4 linked regions of the Alloalcanivorax dieselolei B5 genome follow. Each later gene encodes a partner of the first gene's protein in a complex. Links are inferred from orthologs where the notes say so. Each region holds a gene or a part of one and is shown in the gene's direction. Other genes may lie near its edges.

What was found.
Region 2: the proteins of dnaX (region 1) and B5T_RS13465 are in contact, whole or in part, in a cryo-EM structure (PDB 8GIZ), measured with the Escherichia coli proteins. The link is inferred for Alloalcanivorax dieselolei B5 from one-to-one orthologs.
Region 3: the proteins of dnaX (region 1) and dnaN are in contact, whole or in part, in a cryo-EM structure (PDB 8GIZ), measured with the Escherichia coli proteins. The link is inferred for Alloalcanivorax dieselolei B5 from one-to-one orthologs.
Region 4: the proteins of dnaX (region 1) and holA are in contact, whole or in part, in a cryo-EM structure (PDB 8GIZ), measured with the Escherichia coli proteins. The link is inferred for Alloalcanivorax dieselolei B5 from one-to-one orthologs.

What each region holds. Positions count from the first base shown.
Region 1 is NC_018691.1:3,332,643-3,338,074, reverse strand. The notes cover bases 1,592-4,573. They hold dnaX (DNA polymerase III subunit gamma/tau), read left to right. Parts: upstream 1,592-2,124; coding sequence 2,125-4,023; downstream 4,024-4,573. Other genes in these bases: recR (recombination mediator RecR), read left to right, coding at 4,391-4,573; B5T_RS14850 (YbaB/EbfC family nucleoid-associated protein), read left to right, coding at 4,058-4,378; B5T_RS14860 (hypothetical protein), read left to right, coding at 1,592-1,821. In the rest of the region: B5T_RS14870 (2OG-Fe(II) oxygenase), read left to right, coding at 1-334; B5T_RS14865 (Hsp20 family protein), read left to right, coding at 686-1,102; more of B5T_RS14860, read left to right, coding at 1,303-1,591; more of recR, read left to right, coding at 4,574-5,008. UniProt on the Escherichia coli protein: Part of the beta sliding clamp loading complex, which hydrolyzes ATP to load the beta clamp onto primed DNA to form the DNA replication pre-initiation complex.
Region 2 is NC_018691.1:3,029,051-3,034,499, reverse strand. Bases 1,669-4,667 are described here. They hold B5T_RS13465 (DNA polymerase III subunit delta'), read left to right. Parts: upstream 1,669-2,662; coding sequence 2,663-3,673; downstream 3,674-4,667. Other genes in these bases: B5T_RS13455 (TatD family hydrolase), read left to right, coding at 4,147-4,667; B5T_RS13460 (PilZ domain-containing protein), read left to right, coding at 3,732-4,079; tmk (dTMP kinase), read left to right, coding at 2,040-2,666; mltG (endolytic transglycosylase MltG), read left to right, coding at 1,669-2,043. In the rest of the region: fabF (beta-ketoacyl-ACP synthase II), read left to right, coding at 1-118; pabC (aminodeoxychorismate lyase), read left to right, coding at 129-917; more of mltG, read left to right, coding at 985-1,668; more of B5T_RS13455, read left to right, coding at 4,668-4,944; DNA recombination protein RmuC, read left to right, coding at 4,944-5,449. UniProt on the Escherichia coli protein: Part of the beta sliding clamp loading complex, which hydrolyzes ATP to load the beta clamp onto primed DNA to form the DNA replication pre-initiation complex.
Region 3 is NC_018691.1:724-6,035, forward strand. Bases 1-2,862 are described here. They hold dnaN (DNA polymerase III subunit beta), read left to right. Parts: upstream 1-812; coding sequence 813-1,913; downstream 1,914-2,862. Other genes in these bases: dnaA (chromosomal replication initiator protein DnaA), read left to right, coding at 1-774; recF (DNA replication/repair protein RecF), read left to right, coding at 1,971-2,862. Outside these bases: more of recF, read left to right, coding at 2,863-3,074; gyrB (DNA topoisomerase (ATP-hydrolyzing) subunit B), read left to right, coding at 3,084-5,312. UniProt on the Escherichia coli protein: Confers DNA tethering and processivity to DNA polymerases and other proteins. Acts as a clamp, forming a ring around DNA (a reaction catalyzed by the clamp-loading complex) which diffuses in an ATP-independent manner freely and bidirectionally along dsDNA.
Region 4 is NC_018691.1:1,170,583-1,175,784, reverse strand. What follows is about bases 748-3,499. They hold holA (DNA polymerase III subunit delta), read left to right. Parts: upstream 748-1,497; coding sequence 1,498-2,502; downstream 2,503-3,499. Other genes in these bases: B5T_RS05345 (class I SAM-dependent methyltransferase), read left to right, coding at 2,909-3,499; B5T_RS05355 (LPS-assembly lipoprotein LptE), read left to right, coding at 989-1,492; leuS (leucine--tRNA ligase), read left to right, coding at 748-961. Also shown: more of leuS, read left to right, coding at 1-747; more of B5T_RS05345, read left to right, coding at 3,500-3,766; B5T_RS05340 (glutamate-5-semialdehyde dehydrogenase), read left to right, coding at 3,840-5,096; nadD (nicotinate-nucleotide adenylyltransferase), read left to right, coding at 5,186-5,202. UniProt on the Escherichia coli protein: Part of the beta sliding clamp loading complex, which hydrolyzes ATP to load the beta clamp onto primed DNA to form the DNA replication pre-initiation complex.

The sequences.
Region 1 (5,432 bases):
CGATCTGGAAGCGCACTTCGCCATCTACGATCCCGGGGCCTTTTACCGGCGCCACCTGGATGCCTTTCGCGGTAATTCCGGCCGCGTGTTATCGGTGGTGCTGTACCTGAATCAGAATTGGAACAGTGACCTGGGAGGCCGCCTGCGTCTGTGGCCGGAACCGCACAGCCGGGTGGTGGATACGGAGGTGGAACCTATGGGCGGCACGCTGGTGTGCTTCCTGAGCGAGCACATTCCTCATGAGGTGCTCCAGGCCCAGGCCCGGCGGATCAGCATCGCCGGCTGGTTCCGCTGCAACAACACCACCGCCGAACGGCTCGATCCGCCACGTTGAAAAGGGATCCGCTGGCACGCAACACGCCAGCACGCTTGCACGCTAAGCAGGGCGGCATCGAGGACCCTGCGTAGTGAGTTCACGAACCGGCTTCTGTTGTGACTTCCCAAGCACTCAGGCCTCTCCGTCTGACTTCGGGCTGGCAAGCCTGGCGTGCAAGCGTGTTGCGTGCCAGCGGAAACGGTGTATCCCCCCCTTGAAATCGCTTCACCACCCCCCATTTATCTCCCCGTGACCACAGCCGGCTGAAGTGTCACGTCCCAAACAGGCGTCCCGATGAACGGGATGTCCGGTAAATTGTCCACCCCTTTGCCTGCGGGGAACGGGTGGTATGAATCTGGAGACGACGTGATGAATACTTTGGCACCTCTTTTTCGACACAGTGTGGGTTTTGACCGCTTTGACGAGTGGCTGGACGGCCTGCGTTCCGATCAGTCCGGCGGTTATCCCCCGTACGACATTATCCGCGACGCTGATGGCCGCTATCAGGTGGTGATGGCGGTGGCCGGCTTCCGTGAGGCCGAGCTTACCGTAACGGTGCAGGAGAATGTTCTGCGCATCACCGGTAAACCCGGCGCCGAGGAGCAACAGGGCCGCACCTGGCTGCATCGCGGTATTGCCCGCCGTGCCTTCGAGCGCACCTTCCGATTGGCCGATCACGTGCAGGTGGACAACGCCGCGCTGAATGATGGCTTGCTGGTGGTGCATCTGAAACGGGTGGTGCCGGAATCCGAGAAAGCCCGTCAGGTCCCGATCAACAAGGATTGATACCAATATACTCAGGGGCCGGTAACACCTGCCCCTGACATTCCCTTCCGTTATCAGGCTCCCCTCTATATAGCCAACTTGTCTATTCAGCGCCCTGACACCGTTGTCGGCGGCGGCGCAGAATCGAAGACACAAGCCCGGAATGCGCGCCCCCTGACGGGAGAGCGCGTGATTCCGGCTGCGGACAAGGAGGCGGACCCATGAAACGCTTGTACTACGTTACCGGCACTCTCGACAGTGTCCAGAATATCTCCCGGGATCTGGACGTGACCGGGATCGACGAAGGCCGCATGCATGTTCTGGGCAAGGATTCCGGCCCGGTGATCCGGGCCCAACTGCACGCCACCACCATCTGGGAAGATACCGAGATCATGCATGCCGGTTTTCTCGGCGCGCTGTTCGGCGCGCTCGGCGGTTTCATCATCGGCTCGGCGCTGGTGGCGATGGAACCCTGGGGCCAGCAGCTGGCGCTGAGCGTGGTGGTCTTCAGCACCCTTTTCTGCATGTGCTTTGGCGCTTGGCTGGGCGGCATCTACGGCATCTCCAGCCGCAACCATCACCTGCAGCCCTACTGGAAAGACGTGGAGGACGGCAACTATCTGGTGATGGTGGATGCCGATACCGAGGTCCAGGCGCGCCGCGTGGAGCGGATGATGGAGCAGCGTCACCGTGAGGCCAGGGAAGTCGGTCACGAGGACGGTTTCAGTCCGTTCAATTGAACTTGCAATGGCATAAACGTTTGGCCACAATGCGCGCTCGCCTTCACGGGCGCGTTATGGCCGACCTGCCGGTCCCCTCGCAACGATAAATCGCGCAACCCGCCAGGCCCGGAAGGGAGCAACGGACGCGGTGGACTTGTGTGCCGAGGTGCGGCTGGCGGGAAGGCCTCCATCTCCCCTTTTCTCACCCGCCATCACGGCATTCTCTTCCCACGCTGTTGCAACCCGGCCAGATTCGCTAGCATACGGCATTCGCAAAGCTTATCGCTTTTGCGAAGCCCGCATCCTTTTGGCTGGAGTACCATGAGTTACCAGGTTCTTGCCCGCAAGTATCGCCCGCGCACCTTCGATGAACTGGTGGGCCAGGAACACGTTTCCCGGGCGTTGATGCACGCGCTCGATCAGGATCGCCTGCACCACGCCTACTTGTTCACCGGTACCCGTGGTGTTGGCAAGACCACCATCGCCCGCATCCTGTCCCGCTGCCTCAATTGCGAGGAAGGCGTCAGCAGCCGCCCCTGCGGTGTTTGTCCCACCTGTCAGGAAATCGGCGAGGGCCGTTTTGTCGATCTGATCGAGGTGGATGCCGCCAGCCGCACCAAGGTGGAGGACACCCGTGAGCTGCTGGAAAACGTGCAGTACGCGCCCAGCCGTGGCCGCTACAAGGTCTATCTGATCGACGAAGTGCACATGCTCTCCGCGCACTCGTTCAACGCGCTGCTGAAGACGTTGGAGGAGCCGCCGCCCCATGTGAAATTCCTGCTTGCCACCACCGATCCGCAGAAACTGCCGGTGACCGTCCTGTCGCGCTGCCTGCAGTTCAGCCTCAAGGCGTTACCGGCGGAACAGATCGCCCGCCACCTCAAGGATCTGCTCGAGCGGGAAATGATCCGCTTCGAGGAGCCGGCGCTGCTGGCGCTGGGTAAGGCCGCGCGCGGTTCCATGCGTGACGCTCTCAGCCTCACTGACCAGGCCATCGCTTTCGGCGGCGAGCAACTGACCACCGGCGCCGTGTCCGGCATGCTGGGTACCGTCGACCGGGCTCATGTGCGGACCTTGTTGCGGGCGCTGGCCGAGGATACGCCGGCGGCGGTGCTGAACGCGCTGGCGTCGGTGTCCGAACACGCCCCGGATGAATTGGCATTATTGGACGAACTGGTATCGGCGCTGCACGAACTGGCGGTGATCCAGGCGCTGGGCGAAGGCGAGGACGCCGACATGCAAGCGCTGGCCGGGGAGTTCACCGCCGAGCAGGTGCAACTCTATTACGATGTGGCCCTGCGCGGCCGTCGTGATGTGCAGGATGCCCCGGACAGCCGCGCCGCGCTGGAAATGACGCTGCTGCGCATGGTGCTGTTCTCACCCAAGGGCGTGCTCGCCGCGGGGGAGGGCAGCGCCCCGGCAAAAAAGCCTCGGCCCGCCCGTAACGACGCCCCCGCGGCGTCGGGCCCCGGCGCTATGAAGGCCATGCTGGACGGCGGCACCGCCAGTGCCAACCAGCAACCCGGGCCGCAAGAGGGCGCCACGGTAAGCGCGCCGCCGGCTCAACAGGCGATGGCGGCAAAACCGGAGCCCGAGCCTGCTCCGGCCCCGCGGCCTGAAGCCCGCGACCAGCCTCGGAATGAATCAGAGCGCCCGCGGGAGCCGGCACCGCGGTCGGAGGCCGGAGCGGCAGCCCTGTCGCAGGCTTTGGAGACCGCGCCAGCGGCGCCTGAACCCGAACCCAGGCCTGAACCGGAACCCAAGCCGGCGGCCGCCGAGCGTCCCGCACGCCAGCAGCCGGATCCCGAACCGTTGGGCGAGCCCCGGGACAACAGCGAAATCGGTTCCTGGTGGGCGGCGCTGTTGATGCGGCTGCCGCTGGATGGCGCCGTGCGCCACCTGGCCCGCAACGCGGTGCTGGCGGAGCGTGACGAGCATCAGTGGACGCTGGAACTGAGCAGTGGCCACCAGGTGCTGGTCAACAATGAGCGCCTGGAGGAACTGGGCGGCGCGCTCAGTGATTACTTCCATCGCCGTATCCGGGTCCAGGTGCGTTACCATGAAGCGGTGGCCGGCACGCCGGAGCTGCTGGACCAGCAGCGCCGTCAGGAGCGGCTGGAAGAAGCGCGGGCATCACTGCTCGCCGACGACACCGTGCAAACGCTGATGAGCCGTTTCGGCGGCCGCCTCGACGAAGACAGTATCCGCCCCCGCGACTAGCCGCCGCCGGGGCCCCGTAACAGGTACCAAGAAGATGGACTTCGACATGAACGACCTTCTCAAGCAGGCTCAGGCCATGCAGGAGAAGATGAAAAAAATGCAGGAAGACGCCGCCAATGCTGAAGTCACCGGCGAAGCCGGCGCGGGTCTGGTCAAGGTGGTGATGAATGGCCGCCATGACGTCAAGAAAGTGGAGCTCGACAGCAGCCTGATGAGCGAGGACAAGGAATTCCTCGAGGATCTGTTGGCCGCCGCCGTCAACGATGCGGTGCGCCGGGTCGAGCGCAACCAGCAGGACGCCATGAAGAACATGGCCGGTGGCGGCCTTGGTGGCTTCCCGTTCCCGGGCCTGTAACGGATTGATGTCATGAAGCATCCGCCCCTGGTGGAATCCCTGATCGAAGCCTTTACCTGTCTGCCCGGTGTGGGCCCCCGGTCCGCCCAGCGCATGACCTACGCGTTGCTGGAACGTGGCCGCGAGCAGGGGCGTGAACTGGCCGGCGCATTGCAGGCGGCGATGGACGGCGTCAGTCACTGCGAACGTTGCCGCAACTATGCTGAGCGGACCAATGCCGAGCAGAATCTGTGCGCCATTTGTCAGGATCCGCGCCGGGATCCGTCGCTGATCTGTATTGTGTCCTCGCCGGCCAATGTGTTGGCAGTGGAGCAGTCCGGCGAATTTCGCGGTCATTACTTCGTGCTGATGGGCGAGCTGTCACCACTGGACGGCGTCGGGCCCCGGGAACTGGGCCTGGATGTGCTGGAGCAGCGCCTGCGCGACGGTGAAATCCGCGAGCTGATTCTGGCCACCGGCACCACCGTGGAAGGTGAAGCGACCGCTCACTATATCCTCGATCTGGCCCGGGAAGCCGGCGTCAGTGTCACTCGTATCGCTCAGGGGGTGCCCATGGGCGGCGATCTGGAGTTCGTTGACGGCGCCACCCTGGCCCAGGCCTTGCGTGCCCGCCGTCCGTTCGCGGATTAGCGGACAATTGAATTTTTGTGATGGAAGCCTTGGTGCTTCGTAGCGGGGTCTTGCGGGTCCCCCGGGTGTCCATGACCCGCCGTAAATACGTCCCTGTAGGCTTGCGTTCGGCGTCCTGCCTCACACAGTCATGGACACCCGGGGGACCCGCAAGACCCTCAGTCACAGCCAACCGAAGGGTTCTTCTTTCTTTTTTACCGTCGTCAAATTCGAAGCCGGACATTTCAGAACTTGAGGAGTGTTGCCGGTCAGGGCCTTCCAGGACCGTGTTTGGCCAGGGATGGCCAAACCCGAGCTTACAGGGATGTACTTGTAGCGTGTCCTGGAAGGCCCTGACTGGCAACACTCCCCCTCTAGAAAGGAAAAACGCCAGATTGAAGGGAAACTCTTCCCGCTAATCCGCGATGAACCTTTTTATGCTTGT
Region 2 (5,449 bases), 300 kb from region 1 along the record:
GGGCTGCGACCTGAACCTGGTGCCCAATCAGGCCCAGGATCGCCAGATGGACGTGACCTTGTCCAACTCCTTCGGTTTCGGCGGCACCAACGCCACCCTGCTGTTCCGCCGCGTTTGAGCGGAGCGTCATGCTGTCCCGCAGTGACCGTGGTCTGGCCTACGGGGATGGTCTGTTCGAAACCCTGAGGGTTGGCGCGGACGGCCGGGTGCCATTATGGCCCCGGCACCGGGCGAGAATGCTGGCCGGCGCCCGCCGGCTGGCGATTCCGCTGGCGGCGGAAAGTCTGGAACGGACTCTGGCGGCGCAACTGCGTGATCACGACGCGGAGGCCGGCGTGGTCAAACTGGTGTTGACCCGTGGCAGCGGCGGCCGTGGTTATTTGCCGCCGGAGACGCCTGAACCCACCCTGTTTGGCCAATGGTTCCCGCTGACGGAGGAACCGCGCGATCATCTCCGGCACGGGGTCGAAATCGGTCTCTGCGATACCGTGCTGCCGGACGATCCTTTTGCCGGACTCAAGCATCTCAACCGCTTGCCACAAGTGGCGGCGCGCGCCGAGGCCGGCCGCCATGGCTGGCGCGAGGGACTGTTGCTGGACCGTCACCGGTGTCCGCTGGAAGCCACTTCGATGAATCTGTTCGCCGTGTTCGGCAACCTGCTGTGGACGCCCTCCCTGGAGCGCGCCGGAGTCGCCGGTGTGGCACGCGACTGGCTGCTCGACGTCGCCCGCGATCAGGGCTGGTCGGTTGAGGTGAGGGCGAGGCCCCTGTCACATCTGCGCCGGGCGGATGGCATTTTTCTTACCAACAGTATTGTCGGCCTGTTGCCGGTGCGTAAACTGGCGCAGTGGGTGTGGCCGATGAACCCCCATGTTCTACGGTGGCAACAGCTCTGGCGGGCGCAGTTCAACGACTGAGCGCGCGCATAACCCCGATCCCTCTCCGTGGCCAGGGATCGTCAATACAGGCATTGAAATTCAATCCATGCGTCGAAAAATACGAGTTTTTGCTCTGCTACTGGTGTTCGTCATCGTGGCGATTCCGCTGGCGGGCTTTTGGGTAAGTGGCTATTTGCATCGACCCTTGCCGGTGACCGAGGCCCGCCTGGTGCAGGTGCCGGCCGGCACCGGTTTCAGCCATCTGATGAGCAGGCTGCAAGGGGAAGGTCTGCTGGGCGGTGAGCCGGAGTCCACGCTGCGGCGGGTGGCGGGACGTCTTTACAGCCGTTTCACCGGTGTCGAAGGGCGCATGCATGTGGGGGAATATCAATTGTTCCCTGGGGACTCTCTGTTGACGCTGCTGGAGCGTATCGACCGGGGGGAGGTGATGCAGCGCAGTGTCACCCTGGTGGAGGGCTGGACCTTTCGCCAGTTTCGCGCCCGTTTGTCCGAGCTGGAAGGGCTCACCGTCACGCTGGACGGCGTGGACGACCAGGACGTGATGGCACGGCTGGGGATGCCGGATACCCATCCCGAAGGCTGGTTCGCCCCGGACACCTATTTCTACACCGCCGGTACCAGCGACATGGAATTGCTGCGCCGGGCCCTGGAGCGTCAACGCAAGATACTGGACGAAGCCTGGCTCGGCCGTGATGATAAGCTGCCCTATGACGACCCTTACCAGGCATTGATCATGGCCTCTATCGTGGAACGGGAAACCGGTGTAGCCAAGGAACGCGGCCAGATCGCCGGTGTGTTCGTCAATCGTTTGCGCCTGGGAATGCGGCTGCAAACCGACCCCACCGTGATCTATGGCATGGGCGAGCGCTACGCCGGCCGCATTGGCCGGGCTGATTTGCGTGAACCCACCCCTTACAACACCTATGTGATCACCGGATTGCCGCCGACGCCCATCGCCATGCCTGGCCGCGATGCCATTTTCGCCGCCGTGCATCCGCAACAGACCAAGGCGTTGTACTTCGTCGCCCGTGGCGACGGCAGCCACACCTTCTCCAATACGCTGGCGGAGCACCGGCGCGCGGTACGCCAATACCAGCTCAACCGGCGTGATGATTACCGCTCAAGCCCGGGAGCGGCACCGTGAGCGGCCGCTTCATCACGCTTGAGGGCGGTGAGGGCGCCGGCAAAAGCGTCAACCTGGAATGGGTGGCTGAACGCCTGCGTCAGCGCGGCAAGACGGTGCGTGTCACCCGGGAGCCCGGCGGCACCGAACTGGCGGAGCGCATCCGTCAGGTGCTGCTGGCGCCCAGCGAGGAGCCGATGGCCGATACCACCGAATTGCTGTTGGTGTTCGCCGCCCGTGCCCAGCACCTGGACGCTCTGATCCGGCCCGCCCTGGCCCGTGGCGAATGGGTGTTGTGCGATCGTTTCATGGACGCCACCTGGGCTTACCAGGGCGCCGGGCGTGGCCTGGACCACGATGCCATTGCCATCCTTGAACGGCTGGTGCTGGCCGGGGTGGCGCCGGATTACACCCTGCTGTTCGACGTGCCGGTGGAAGTGGGGCTGGCCCGCGCCGGCAAACGGGGAGAGCTGGATCGCATCGAGCAGGAGAGCCGTGACTTTTTCCAGCGGGTGCGTGACTGCTATTTGCAGCGGGCCCGCAATGAACCCGGCCGATTCGTGCAGGTGGACGCCACCCGGCCGCTGGAGCAGGTGCGCCAGCGCCTGGGCGCCTGGGTGGACGCGATTACGGAGGAGGCATGAGCAAAGCGCCGGTACAGGTACCCTGTCCCTGGCATCAGGAGGAGATGGCGCGGCTGCTGGATCAGCACCAGCGTGAGCGTTTACCCCATGCCCTGTTGCTGGCCGGTCCCGAAGGCATCGGCAAATACCGGCTGGCGCAGTCGTTGATGCAGACGCTGTTGTGCCGGCAACCCAGCGCCGGCGTGGCCTGTGGCCAGTGCGAGGCGTGCCATCTGAGTACCGCCGGTACCCACCCGGACATGCACGTGCTGACACCGGAAGGAGGCAGCCGCGCGATCAAGATCGATCAGGTGCGGCGCCTGGTGGAGTTCTGCTCCCGCACCGCCCAGTTCGGCGGCGGGCGGCTGGCGCTGTTGTCCCCGGCGGAAGCGCTCAACCGCAGTGCGCAGAACGCGCTGCTCAAGACTCTGGAAGAGCCGGGACCGGGCATGACCCTGATTCTGGTCAGCCATCAGCCCAGCCTGCTGCTGCCCACCGTGCGCAGCCGTTGCCAGCAACGGTTGTTGCCGGTGCCCGCCGCCGATCAGGCGCTCTCCTGGTTGACGCCACAGGTCGGGGAGGTGGCACCGGCATTACTGGACGCGGCCCAGGGCGCGCCTTTGAAAGCGCTGGTGCTGCAGGACGCGGACTGGTTCAGTGATCGCCGTCGTCTCGCCGAGCAGGTATTGCGAGTGGCCCAGGGGCGTCTGTCTCCGGCCCAGGGGGCGCAGGCCCTGGCGGCGTTCGAGCCGGACACCATGGCGCGGATATTGTATGGTTGGTTGGCCCGGGCGACGCGGTTGGCGGCGCTTGGGGGCGCGGCCATACCCGCCGGCGAAGGCGATGCGCAACTGGAGCCGCTGCTGCGGCAGCTGGCCGATACCGTTCCGGTGGCGCGGTTGATGCGCGCCACCCAACGGATTCAGGAAGGCCGCCGGCAGATCCTGGCCGGCGCCAACCCGAACAAGGAATTGCTCATGGAGCAATGGATGCTGGTGCTGGTGGGCGTGGACGCCGCCTTGCAGTAATCGCCCACGGAATTGGCATGCACAACAATCACAAGCAGTACCGCGACAGGGGGGTGGCATGAAGATGCCGGGGGGCCGTAGTGGCATTCTTTCACTGAGTATCAAGGACAAGGCGGCGCTGTACGCCGCTTACATGCCGTTTATCGGCAACGGCGGTTTGTTCGTGCCGACCGAGAAAGCCTATCAACTGGGGGAGGAGATCTTTCTCCTGCTCAGCATCATGGATGAGCCGGAGAAAATACCGGTTGCCGGCCGGGTGGTCTGGATCACGCCACGAGGCGCCCAGGGCAACCGCAGTGCCGGCATTGGCGTGCAGTTCTCCGACCAGGACGATACCGCCCGGCGCACCATAGAAAATCACCTCGCCGGCTCGCTGCAATCGGACCGGCCCACGCATACGATGTAGCGCCTGTCGTCCGGCACCCGGGATCCCGTTTCATGTAGAATGCCCGCAGTTCAATACGGAGTGTTTCATGTCTACGGAGACCCTTGATCTGGTGGACTCCCATTGCCACCTGGACCGCCTCAATCTGGACGCCTACCAAGGTGATTTTCAGGCCCTCATGGCCGCCACCCGCGCCGACGGCGTGGGCACCATGCTGTGCATCGGTGTCGATCTGGAGACCTTTCCACGGGTGCGGGAGATGGCTGAAACCCAGCCGGAGGTGTTCGCCACCGTCGGTGTGCACCCGCTCTACAAGGACGTGCATGAACCGGACGCGGCGGAACTGATCGGCCTGGCGGACCATCCCAGGGTGGTGGGCATCGGCGAAACCGGTCTGGACTACTTCTACGCCAAGGAGCAACGGGAGTGGCAGCAAAAGCGTTTCGTTGAGCATATCCGCGCCGCCCGCGACACCGGTCTGCCGCTGGTGGTACACACCCGCGGCGCCAAGGACGATACCCTGGCGCTGCTGCGCGAGCATGGGGAAGGGCGGGTGCGGGGCGTCCTGCACTGCTTCACCGAGGACCGCGACATGGCGGAGCAGGCCATCGAGCTGGGTTTTTACATCTCCATTTCCGGTATCGTCACTTTCCGCAACGCGGAAGCGCTGCGTGAAACCGTCGCCGCGTTGCCGGTGGAACGTTTGCTGATCGAGACCGACGCTCCCTGGCTGGCGCCGGTACCCTACCGGGGCAAGCCCAACGAACCCCGCTTCGTCGCCAAAGTGGCGGAGTGCGTGGCGCAACTGAAAGGGCTGCCGGTGGCGGAGCTGGCCCGCATTACCCGCAATAACTTCTTCCAGCTGTTCAATAAGGCGGTACCGTGATGACGGCGATGTTTGGGTGGTGGCTGGCGGCCGCCGCCGTGGCCGCGGCGGTGATCGCCGCGCTGCTGGTCTGGCTGCCGATGCGGCGGCGCCGTGCCCTGTTGGAACAGGAAGCGGAGCGGTTGGCGCTGCGGATCCAGGCACTGGAGCAGGAGCGTGACGAGCAACGCCAGCACTTGGAGCAGCAAGGTCAACAATGGCGCCAGGCGGAGGAGAAGCTGTCCGTGGCCCGCGCCGAGCAGGCCCGTCTGGAGGAGCGTTTGTCCGGCCAGCAGGACAAGCTGCGCTTCGCCGAGGAGAGCCGGGAGCAGCTGCGCAAGGAATTCGAATTGCTGGCCGCGCGCATCTTCGAGCAGCGCAGCCGTCAGTTCGAGGAGAAAAACCGCGAAGGCATCCATACTCTGCTGCAGCCGTTCCGTGAGCAGCTGACCGAATTCCGTCGCCGCGTTGACCAGATCCACGGTGATGATGCCCGTGCCCAGGCGGCGCTGACCGAGCAGCTCCA
Region 3 (5,312 bases), 3.3 Mb from region 1 along the record:
ATTTCCGCGTTGCGGAATAAGACCATCAACGAGTTCAAGCGGTTCTACCGATCCGTGGATGCGCTCTTGATCGATGATATTCAGTTTTTTGCTGGGAAGGAGCAGTCCCAGGAAGAGTTCTTCCATACCTTCAACGCTCTGTTGGAGAATGGGCAGCAGATTATTCTGACTTGCGATAAATTTCCCAAGGAAGTGGATGGCCTGGAAGAACGCCTCAAGAGCCGGTTCGGCTGGGGATTGTCACAGCCCCTGGAGCCGCCGGAGTTGGAAACCCGGGTGGCGATCTTGAAGAAGAAGGCGGAAGAAGCCCGTATCGAGCTACCTAACGACGCGGCCTTCTTTATCGCCCAGCGCATTCGTTCCAATGTGCGGGAACTGGAAGGGGCCCTGCGCCGGGTTATTGCCCATGTGCGGTTTACCGGGGCGCAGATTGATATCGGTTTGATCAAGGAAGCCTTGAAGGATCTGATTGCGCTGCAGGCGCGGCAGATCAGTATCGATAACATTCAGCGCACCGTGGCGGAGTATTACAAGATCAAGATTCCGGATCTGCACTCGCCACGCCGCACCCGCTCGGTGGCGCGGCCAAGGCAGGTCGCCATGGCGTTGTCGAAGGAATTGACCAGCCACAGTTTGCCGGAGATTGGCGCCAGTTTTGGCGGGCGTGATCACACCACGGTGTTGCATGCTTGTCGAAAAGTGAATGAACTTCGGGAAACTAGCCCCGAAATTGAGGAAGATTACCAAAATTTGCTGAGAACTCTCACGTCTTGACGGCGCTGGGGTCGGCTCATCGATGACGGGAAAGGGACATGAAATTTTCGATCAACCGTGAACAGGTGCTTAAGCCGCTGCAGCAGGTAGCGGCGGTAGTTGAGAAGCGGCAGACGCTGCCCGTGCTCTCCAATGTGCTGGTGGAAGTCAGCGATGGCTGGCTGGCACTGACGGGCACCGACCTGGAATTGGAGCTGGTGGCTCGCCTGCCGCTGGAGGGGGAAAACCAGAGCGGTGAGACTACGGTCCCTGCTCGCAAGTTGGTTGATATTGTCAAAAGTTTACCGGCGGAAGCGGAGATCCGTTTTGAGGTGGATGGCGAGCGAATGCTGGTGAAATCCGGCCGCAGCCGATTTTCTCTGTCTACTTTGCCGGCATCCGAGTTTCCCAGCCAGGAAGAGGATAAGGCCGCGTCTGGATTTGACATCGCGCCGGGTGTTTTGCGCGGCTTAATTGATCGCACTGCCTTTTCCATGGCGCAGCAGGATGTGCGTTATTACCTGAACGGTATGTTGTTCGAACTGCGCCCCGGAGCATTACGCGCGGTGGCCACCGACGGCCACCGTCTGGCTTTGTGCGATGCGGAGCTGGAAGGCCCGGATCAGGAAGCCTCAGTGATTCTTCCGCGTAAAGGGGTTATGGAGTTGTCTCGTATTCTGGCGGACGCTGGTGAGATGGTGCGTCTGACCCTGGGCCGCAATCATGTTCGCATCGTCGCTGGTGCTATCACTTTTACCTCCAAGTTGGTGGACGGCAAGTTCCCTGAGTACGAGCGGGTCATCCCGAAAGACGGTCAGCGCCGGATTCTTGCGGATCGCGAGACTCTGCGGCAGGCCATGGCCCGTGTGGCGATTCTCTCCAATGAAAAATATCGGGGGGTTCGGGTGCAGTTGTCCGAGGGTAGCTTGAGAGTGGTGGCGAACAACCCGGAGCAGGAGGAAGCGGAAGAGGAAGTGTCCGTTGACTTCAACGGCTCTCCGCTGGAGATCGGTTTCAATGTCAGCTATCTGCTGGATGTGTTGGCCACACTGAATGGCCCTCAGGCGGATCTGGAGTTAGGGGACAGTAACAGCAGTGCCCTGATCACCGACCCGGAAGACAAAGCGGCGATTTACGTCGTTATGCCGATGCGCCTCTGATCAGCGGCGGTCCCAGGGCCTCGAGCACTTCCGAGGCCCTTACCCTCCTCCCTCCTTATGCTCACCGAACTCCGTCTCTCAGACTTCCGGAATTACCATCAGGCGGATTTTTCCCCCTCTTCGGGGTTGAATCTCATTTTCGGCGCCAATGGCAGCGGCAAGACCAGCTTGTTGGAGGCCATCTACTTTATTGGTAGTGGCGGGCGGTCTTTTCGAGGGGGGCGGCTGTCTCGCCTGGTTCGAGATGGCGCGTCCTCCGCCACCTTGTTTGCCGTGGTTGATCAGCCATCCGGAAAGCAGGACAGGCTGGGGGTGAGAAGAGCCTTATCCGGCATAGAGTCATTAAAGCTCAATGGCCAGACTCCCTCGGCATTGAGTGATGTGGCCACCCTTCTCCCTGTATTGGCGTTGCACCCGCAGTCCGTGGATTTGATATTTGGTGCTTCTTCTGTACGTCGACGATTCCTGGATTGGGGAATGTTCCACGTGGAACATTCTTTTTTGGCGGCTTGGAAGGAAGCCAACTCCCTACTCAAGCAGCGAAATGCGCTGCTTCGTGCAGGGAAAGCATCACAAAAGGAGCTGCGTTATTGGGACCAGAAACTGGCGGCTAGTTCTGCTACTATTGAAGGGTTGCGTAGACCGTATCTGGCTCGCTTGAAAACAGAATGGCGAAAGATCCTGGAGATGCTGTCTCCTGATCTGAAAGTTAATCTGGAACTGCATAACGGTTTGCGCCCTGGTGAAGACTATCTCCAGGCGCTGATTCGAACCGAGGAAGAGGACCGACGTCGAGGTTTCACACACGCGGGCTTCCATCGGGCGGATGTCAGAATCACGAAAGATGGTGTGGTGGCCCGGGATCGTGTCTCCCGTGGGCAAGCAAAGATTTTGTCTTATGCCCTGGTGCTCTCTCAGCTCCCCATGATCTCGGAAGCAAACAAGGTCTGTACTCTCCTTGTGGATGATCTGGGCTCTGAGCTGGATCAGACTCATCGGGATACCCTGTTGCGCTTTCTGACCATGGGGAACCATCAGACATTGATCACGGCGGTGGACGCGGACCATTTGGGACGTGCCACCGTTGAAAACAGCGGTGCTGCCGCCCGAATGTTCCACGTGGAACATGGACGGATTCAGCGGATATCGAACGACTCGTAAGGGAAGAAAATGGCGGAAAACAGCTACGATTCATCCAGCATCAAGGTTCTCAAGGGCCTGGATGCCGTTCGCAAGCGGCCCGGCATGTATATTGGCGATACGGATGACGGCACCGGCTTGCATCATATGGTCTTCGAGGTCGTGGATAATTCCATCGATGAGGCCCTGGCCGGCTACTGTAGCGAGATCAAAGTCATCATTCATCCTGATGAATCCGTTTCAGTCACGGATAATGGGCGCGGTATTCCTGTTGATGTCCATTCGGAGGAAGGTATTAGTGCGGCCGAAGTAATTATGACGGTGCTGCACGCCGGTGGAAAATTTGATGACAACTCCTACAAGGTGTCCGGTGGACTTCACGGAGTAGGGGTTTCCGTAGTGAATGCCCTGTCCGAAACCCTGAAACTGACTATTCGTCGTCATGGCAAGGTGCATGAGCAGGTATACCACGATGGGGTTCCGGAAAAGCCACTGGACGTAGTGGGGACAACGGAAAGCAGCGGTACGACCATCCGGTTCCGGCCTTCTCCCGCCACCTTCAATAATATTCAGTTTCACTACGATATCCTGGCTAAACGCCTGCGAGAACTGAGTTTCCTTAATTCCGGTGTTCGTATCCATCTGCTGGATGAACGTAGCGGTGATGAGGATGTGTTCGAGTATGAAGGCGGTCTCAGTGCCTTCGTTACTTATCTGAACCAGAACAAGAGCTCGCTGAATCAGGTGTTTCACTTCCAGGTGGATCGTGAAGATGGCATCGGCGTGGAAGTGGCGATGCAGTGGAACGATTCCTATCAGGAAAACATCTACTGCTACACCAATAATATTCCGCAGCGGGACGGCGGCACCCATCTGGCCGGATTTCGGGCGGCTCTGACCCGAACCCTGAATACCTATATGGAGAAAGAAGGCTTCCTGAAGCGGGAGAAAGCCAATCCTTCCGGTGATGATGCCCGGGAAGGGCTGACCGCGGTTATTTCGGTGAAGGTGCCTGATCCCAAGTTCTCCAGCCAGACCAAGGATAAACTGGTGTCCTCGGAGGTGAAAAGCGCCGTCGAACAGACCATGACGGAGCGTTTCCAGGACTTTCTCCTGGAACACCCGGTCGAATCCAAGAATATTGTTCAGAAGATTATCGATGCAGCCCGGGCCCGGGATGCCGCACGTAAGGCCAGGGAAATGACCCGCCGTAAAGGGGCTCTGGATATCGCCGGGCTACCCGGGAAGCTGGCGGACTGCCAGGAGAAAGACCCCGCTCTATCCGAGCTGTATATTGTGGAGGGCGATTCCGCGGGCGGTTCCGCCAAACAGGGCCGTGACCGTAAGTACCAGGCCATCCTGCCATTGAAGGGTAAGATCCTGAATGTGGAGAAAGCCCGCTTTGACAAGATGCTCTCTTCCCAGGAGGTGGCGACGCTGATCACGGCGTTGGGCTGTGGTATCGGCCGGGATGAGTATGATGCGGATAAGCTTCGCTATCATCGCATTATCATCATGACGGATGCGGACGTGGACGGTTCTCACATCCGTACCCTGCTTTTGACGTTCTTCTTCCGGCAGATGCCGGAACTGATTGTCCGGGGCCACATTTATATTGCCCAGCCTCCTCTCTATAAGGTGAAAAAGGGTAAGCAGGAAACCTATATCAAAGATGACCCTGCCCTGGATGAGTATCTCACTACTCTGGCTCTGGATAAGGCCGCGCTCTACCCCGGCAACGAGGCGCCGCCGATTAGTGGCGAGCCTCTGTCCAACCTGATTGGCGAATACCGGAAGGTCATGAAGCTGGTGGAACGCCAATCACGGGTATTCCCGGCCCAGGTGCTGGAAGAGATGATTTATCTGCCCAGCATCGATGAGAGCAAGCTGGAAGATGAGGCTTTCATGGTGGACTGGTGCGCTAAATTGCAAGCGCGCCTGGCCAATCTTGGGAATAACATCCAGAAGTTCATCATTAGCGCCGAGAAAGATATGGAGCGGGGCTTGTTCTTGCCAGGTGTGCGAGTGCTCGCTCACGGCATAGTCCGCGAATATCAAGTCACTCTGGATTTTCTGGAGTCGCCGGACTATCAAAGCATCGCGAGGCTGGGGGAAACGCTGGAAGGCCTGCTGGCCGATGACGCCAAGGTGGTGAGGGGCGAGGCAAGCCGTCCGATTCGGGATTTCGCCGAGGCGATGCTATGGCTGATGCAACAGGCCCGTCGTGGTATTAACGTACAGCGCTATAAAGGCCTGGGC
Region 4 (5,202 bases), 2.2 Mb from region 1 along the record:
CTGGTATTACGCTCGTTACTGCTGCCCCCGCAACGACCAGGCCATGCTGGACCCGGCCGCCGCCAATTACTGGCTGCCGGTGGACCAGTACGTGGGCGGCATCGAACACGCCATTCTGCACCTGCTGTACTCACGCTTCTTCCATAAGCTGATGCGTGATGCCGGCCTGCTCGACAGCGATGAGCCGTTCAAGCGGCTGCTGTGCCAGGGCATGGTGCTCAAGGACGGCGCCAAGATGTCCAAGTCCAAGGGCAACACGGTGGACCCGCAGCAGATGATCGAGCAGTACGGCGCCGACACCGTGCGGCTGTTCATGATGTTCGCGGCACCGCCGGAGCAATCCCTGGAATGGAACGACACTGGCGTCGAAGGCGCGCACCGCTTTATCAAGCGGTTGTGGCGGATGGTCGCCGAGCATGTCGAAGGGGGCGCCACGCCGGCACTGGATCCGAGCGCCCTGAGCGCCGACGCCAAGGCCGTGCGCCGCAAGACCCATGAGACCATTCAGAAGGTCAGCGATGACTTCAGCCGCCGCTACACCTTCAATACCGCCATTGCCGCGGTGATGGAACTGATCAACGACACCGGCCGCCTTGCCGCTGAGGATGAGCAGGCCCGCGCGGTCCGCCAGGAGGCACTGGAAGCCGCGGTGCTGTTGCTGTCACCGATTATTCCCCACGCCGCCCATCAGTTGTGGCGGGCATTGGGCCATGATGACGCGGTGATCGACGCCGTCTGGCCCGAAGTGGACGAAAGCGCCCTGGTCAAGGACAGTGTGGAACTGGTGGTGCAGGTGAATGGCAAGGTGCGCGCCAAACTGGAAGCACCGGCGGACGCCGACAACGCTGCCCTGGAAACGCTGGCCATGGCCGAAGAGAACGTGCGCAAGTTCATCGACGGCAACACCGTGCGCAAGGTCATCGTGGTGCCCGGTAAACTGGTTAATATTGTTGCCAACTAAGAAGACCGGCAGCTCACGGAGATCTTCATGACGCTCGTCCCGCATCGCACGCTGTTGCTTGTTCTCGCCACGCTCCTGCTGACAGCGTGCAGCGGCTGGCAGCTACGCGGCCAGACCCACACGCCGCAGTTCGAAAGCGTGACCCTGGCCGGCGGCACTGCCCGGTTACGTTACACCCTGGAACGGGAACTGACGCCGCTGGGCGTGCTGCTGCACAACGAGTCGCCCTACGTGATCAGGGTCATCGACGAACGTTGGGACCGGCGCACGGCGGCGGTGGACGAGCGCGGGCGGATCGCTGAACTGGAACTGCATTACGAGCTGGTGTGGCAGTTGATCGACCGCGACACCCAGGCGCCGCTCAACCCGCCCCGCCACATCAGGGCACTGCGTAACCTGGCCTACTACCCGGACAACATCACCGCCTCTTCCGATGAGGAAGAGATGATCCGCCAGGACCTGTACGACGACATCGTCTACCGCCTGATCAACCAGTTGGCGGACGCTTCCCGCAAAGTACAACAGGACTGACCGCCATGCGGCTGCGTGCGGACCAACTGGGCAAGCACCTCAAGGGCGAAGCGCTGCTGCCGGTCTATCTGGTGGCCGGCGACGAGCCCTTGCAACAGGACGAGACCCTTGATGCCTTGCGCGCCGCGGCCCGCCAGCGCGGTTTCGAGGAGCGGCAACGTTTCAGCGCCGACACCGGCATCGACTGGAATGCCCTGCTCAACGAAGCGCAAAGCCTGAGCCTGTTTGGCGGCCGCCGGATCCTCGAGGTGGTACTCAACGACAAGCGCCCGGACAAAGCGGGCAGCCAGATCCTGCGGGACCTGATGGCCACCCCGTCCCCCGACACCCTGCTGCTGATCCGCTGCTCGCGGCTGGACCGCCGCAAAGACTGGGGCAGCGCCTGGGTCAAGGCGCTGGACGGTTGCGGCGCGGTCATCGAGATCTGGCCGGTGGAAGGACGCCAGCTTTACCCCTGGTTGCGGGACCGTCTGGCCAGCCGTGGCCTCAAAGCGGACGAAGACGCCCTGGAACTGCTGATCCAGCGCAGCGAAGGCAATCTGCTGGCCGCCGCCCAGGAGGTGGACAAACTGGCCCTGCTGGCCGAGGACGGCCACATCACACCGGAAACCGTGCAACAGTCGGTGGGCGATTCCAGCCGTTACACACCTTTCGATCTCACCGACGCCACCGCCCAGGGCGATCCCGCCCGCGCCCTGCGGATCCTGCGAACACTGCGGGCCGAGGGCGTGGAACCGCCGGTGATCCTGTGGGCCCTGAGCCGCCACCTGCGCGGCCTGGACGCCCTGCTCTCCGGCGGCAACCCGCCGCGCATGCCGCCCGCCCGGATACGCGCCATGGAAACCCAGGCTTCGCGCCTGCGGCCGCGCCAGTTGCATCAGGCCCAGGCCCTGGCGATCCGCGCCGACCGCACCGTCAAGGGCATGGCCCCCGGCGATCCCTGGAAACACCTCAGCAGCCTGGTGCTGCGTCTTACCGGCCAGCCTCTGCCGCCGATTCTGGAAAGATAGACCAGACGTGATCTGGAGAAAGATGAGGTTACCCTCCATCAAAGACAGCGGAAGGCCCATACAGATCAGCGCTTGGCGGAACCGGCCCCAAACACGCTTAAAAAAAGAATAAATCCGGCACAAACCCTTTGGCTATGCGACCTACAGAGTCACGTTATCCGGCCAATGAACCGGCCAAAGGTGGTTATCCGCCAACCCGTACTCTGGACCTGCCCTTTTCGATATCTACCGACCAGGTCGTCATTCCGGCACCACCAGAATTATCGCCATGATGGCCACGCATCACCGTCTGGCCTGAATCCAGTCCTTTCTCGACGACAGCGGGCTGGTCCCGGATTGGCCCGCTCGGAGCCCGCCACTCTGCTAGGGTCCATGAACCGGATTCCATCGTCGCCAGGAAAGAACCATGCCGCAGCGTCTGGACACCTCTTCGATCAGCTTTACTGCTCTTTATACCGGCCAGGTATGGGTGCGGAACGGGCTTTCCTCGGCGGCTTTCCAGACCCCCGTCGGGGCCTTGCTGTACCATGCGATGACCCCCTTCGAGGCGGCGGGCAAACAACTGCTGGGCGGCAATATCCGCACTTTCCTGTTGCAACGCCATTACCTCATCAACGCCCGCCTGCAGTCACTGATCCAACGCTATCCGGACGTGCAGATTCTGGAAATCGCCTGTGGTCTGAGCCCACGCGGTTGTCGTTTTCGTCAGCAGCACTCCGGCATCACCTATGTGGAAGCGGATCTGCCGGACATGGCCCGGCGCAAACGGCGGCTGCTAGCACGGCTGGGGGCGCTTGGCGACCGGCACCGGGTGGAAACCGTGAATATTCTGCTGGAACAGGGCGATGACAGCGTGCCCGCCTTGCTGGCCCGCTTCGACCCGGACAAGCCGGTGGCGGTGGTCACCGAAGGCCTGATCAATTATTTCTCGCTGGCCTCGATCAGCCCGTTCTGGCAACGGCTGGCGGCGTCACTGGCCGGCTTTCCCGATGGCCGTTATCTCACCGACAACTATCCGCTCTACGCCAATCGCCGTTTCCAGCGGACCCTGAAAACCCTGGGCGGCCTGCTCGGAGTCCTGTCCCGCAGCCAGGTCAGCTTCCATTTCGATTCCGACGAGGAGAGCCGCAGCCACTTTCGCACCCTCGGTTTCCACGGCCTCGACATTCACGACCCGGCGGATTACTACCAGCAACTGCCCATTCCGCGCACCCGCCGCACCCCGATGGTACGGGTCCTGGAAGCCCGCACCGGGCCGGCGTGAAGGCGCCGGTTTCGCCGCTGTCGTCCTGCACCTATACTATGGGGCTTCCGATCGACACGGCATGACAGAACACATGGATATCCAGCAGTACATGGCCAACGTGGGCGAGCACGCCCGCGACGCCGCCCGGGCCATGGCCCGGGCCAGCGCCGGTGACAAGAACAACGCCCTGATGGCCATCGCCGGGGCGTTGCGCGAGCACCGTGACACCATTCTCGCCGCCAACCAGGGCGACCTGGCGCGGGGCCGCGACAATGGCCTGGACGCGGCCTTGCTGGATCGCCTGGAACTGACCCCGGCGCGCTTCGAGGGCATGGTGGAAGGGCTCGAGCAGGTTATCGCGCTGGCCGATCCGGTGGGAGAGATCACCGATCTGAGCTATCGTCCCTCCGGCATCCAGGTGGGCCGCATGCGCGTGCCCCTGGGCGTGATCGGCATCATTTACGAATCCCGCCCCAACGTCACCATCGACGCGGCGGCCCTGTGTCTGAAATCCGGCAACGCAGCGATTCTGCGTGGCGGTTCCGAAGCCATTGATTCCAACCAGGCCATCGCCGCCTGCCTGCGTCAGGGTCTGGCCGCCGCCGGCCTGCCGGAAACCGCGGTACAGGTACTGGAAACCACCGACCGTGCCGCCGTGGGCGAGTTGATCACCCACCCCGAATACGTGGACGTGATCGTTCCCCGCGGCGGCAAGGGCCTGATCGAGCGCATCAGCCGCGAAGCCCGGGTGCCGGTGATCAAACATCTGGACGGCAACTGCCACACCTACATCGATGTGGACGCCGATGCCGACAAGGCGATCAAAGTCGCCTACAACGCCAAGACCCAGCGCTACGGCACCTGCAACACCATGGAAACGCTGCTGGTGCACCAGGACATCGCCGCCACGGTGCTGCCGGAGCTGGCCCGGATGTACCGGGAAGAGGGTGTGGAGTTGCGTGGCTGCGAACGCACCCGGGCGCTGCTGAAAGACATTACCGCCGCCACCGAAAGCGACTGGGAAGAAGAGTATCTGGCGCCGATTCTGGCCATTCGCCTCGTCGATGATCTGGATCAGGCCATGGATCACATCCATCGCTACAGTTCCCAGCACAGCGAGGCGATCATCACCGAGAATTACACCCGGGCACGGCGTTTTCTCGCCGAAGTGGATTCCAGCTCGGTGATGGTCAACGCTTCCACTCGCTTCGCCGACGGCTTCGAATACGGCCTTGGCGCGGAGATCGGCATTTCCACCGACAAGCTCCATGCCCGGGGCCCGGTGGGTCTGGAAGGGCTGACCAGTCAAAAATGGGTGGTACTGGGCGACGGGCATGTGCGCCAGTAAGGCCGCCGTTACGATGCCGGGTTTGCCGCAGAAAACGAATCGAATTTCCGCCAACGGACATTCGCTTCCCCCGCTTGCCGGAAGACTTCATGTTTAAAGCGTCCGA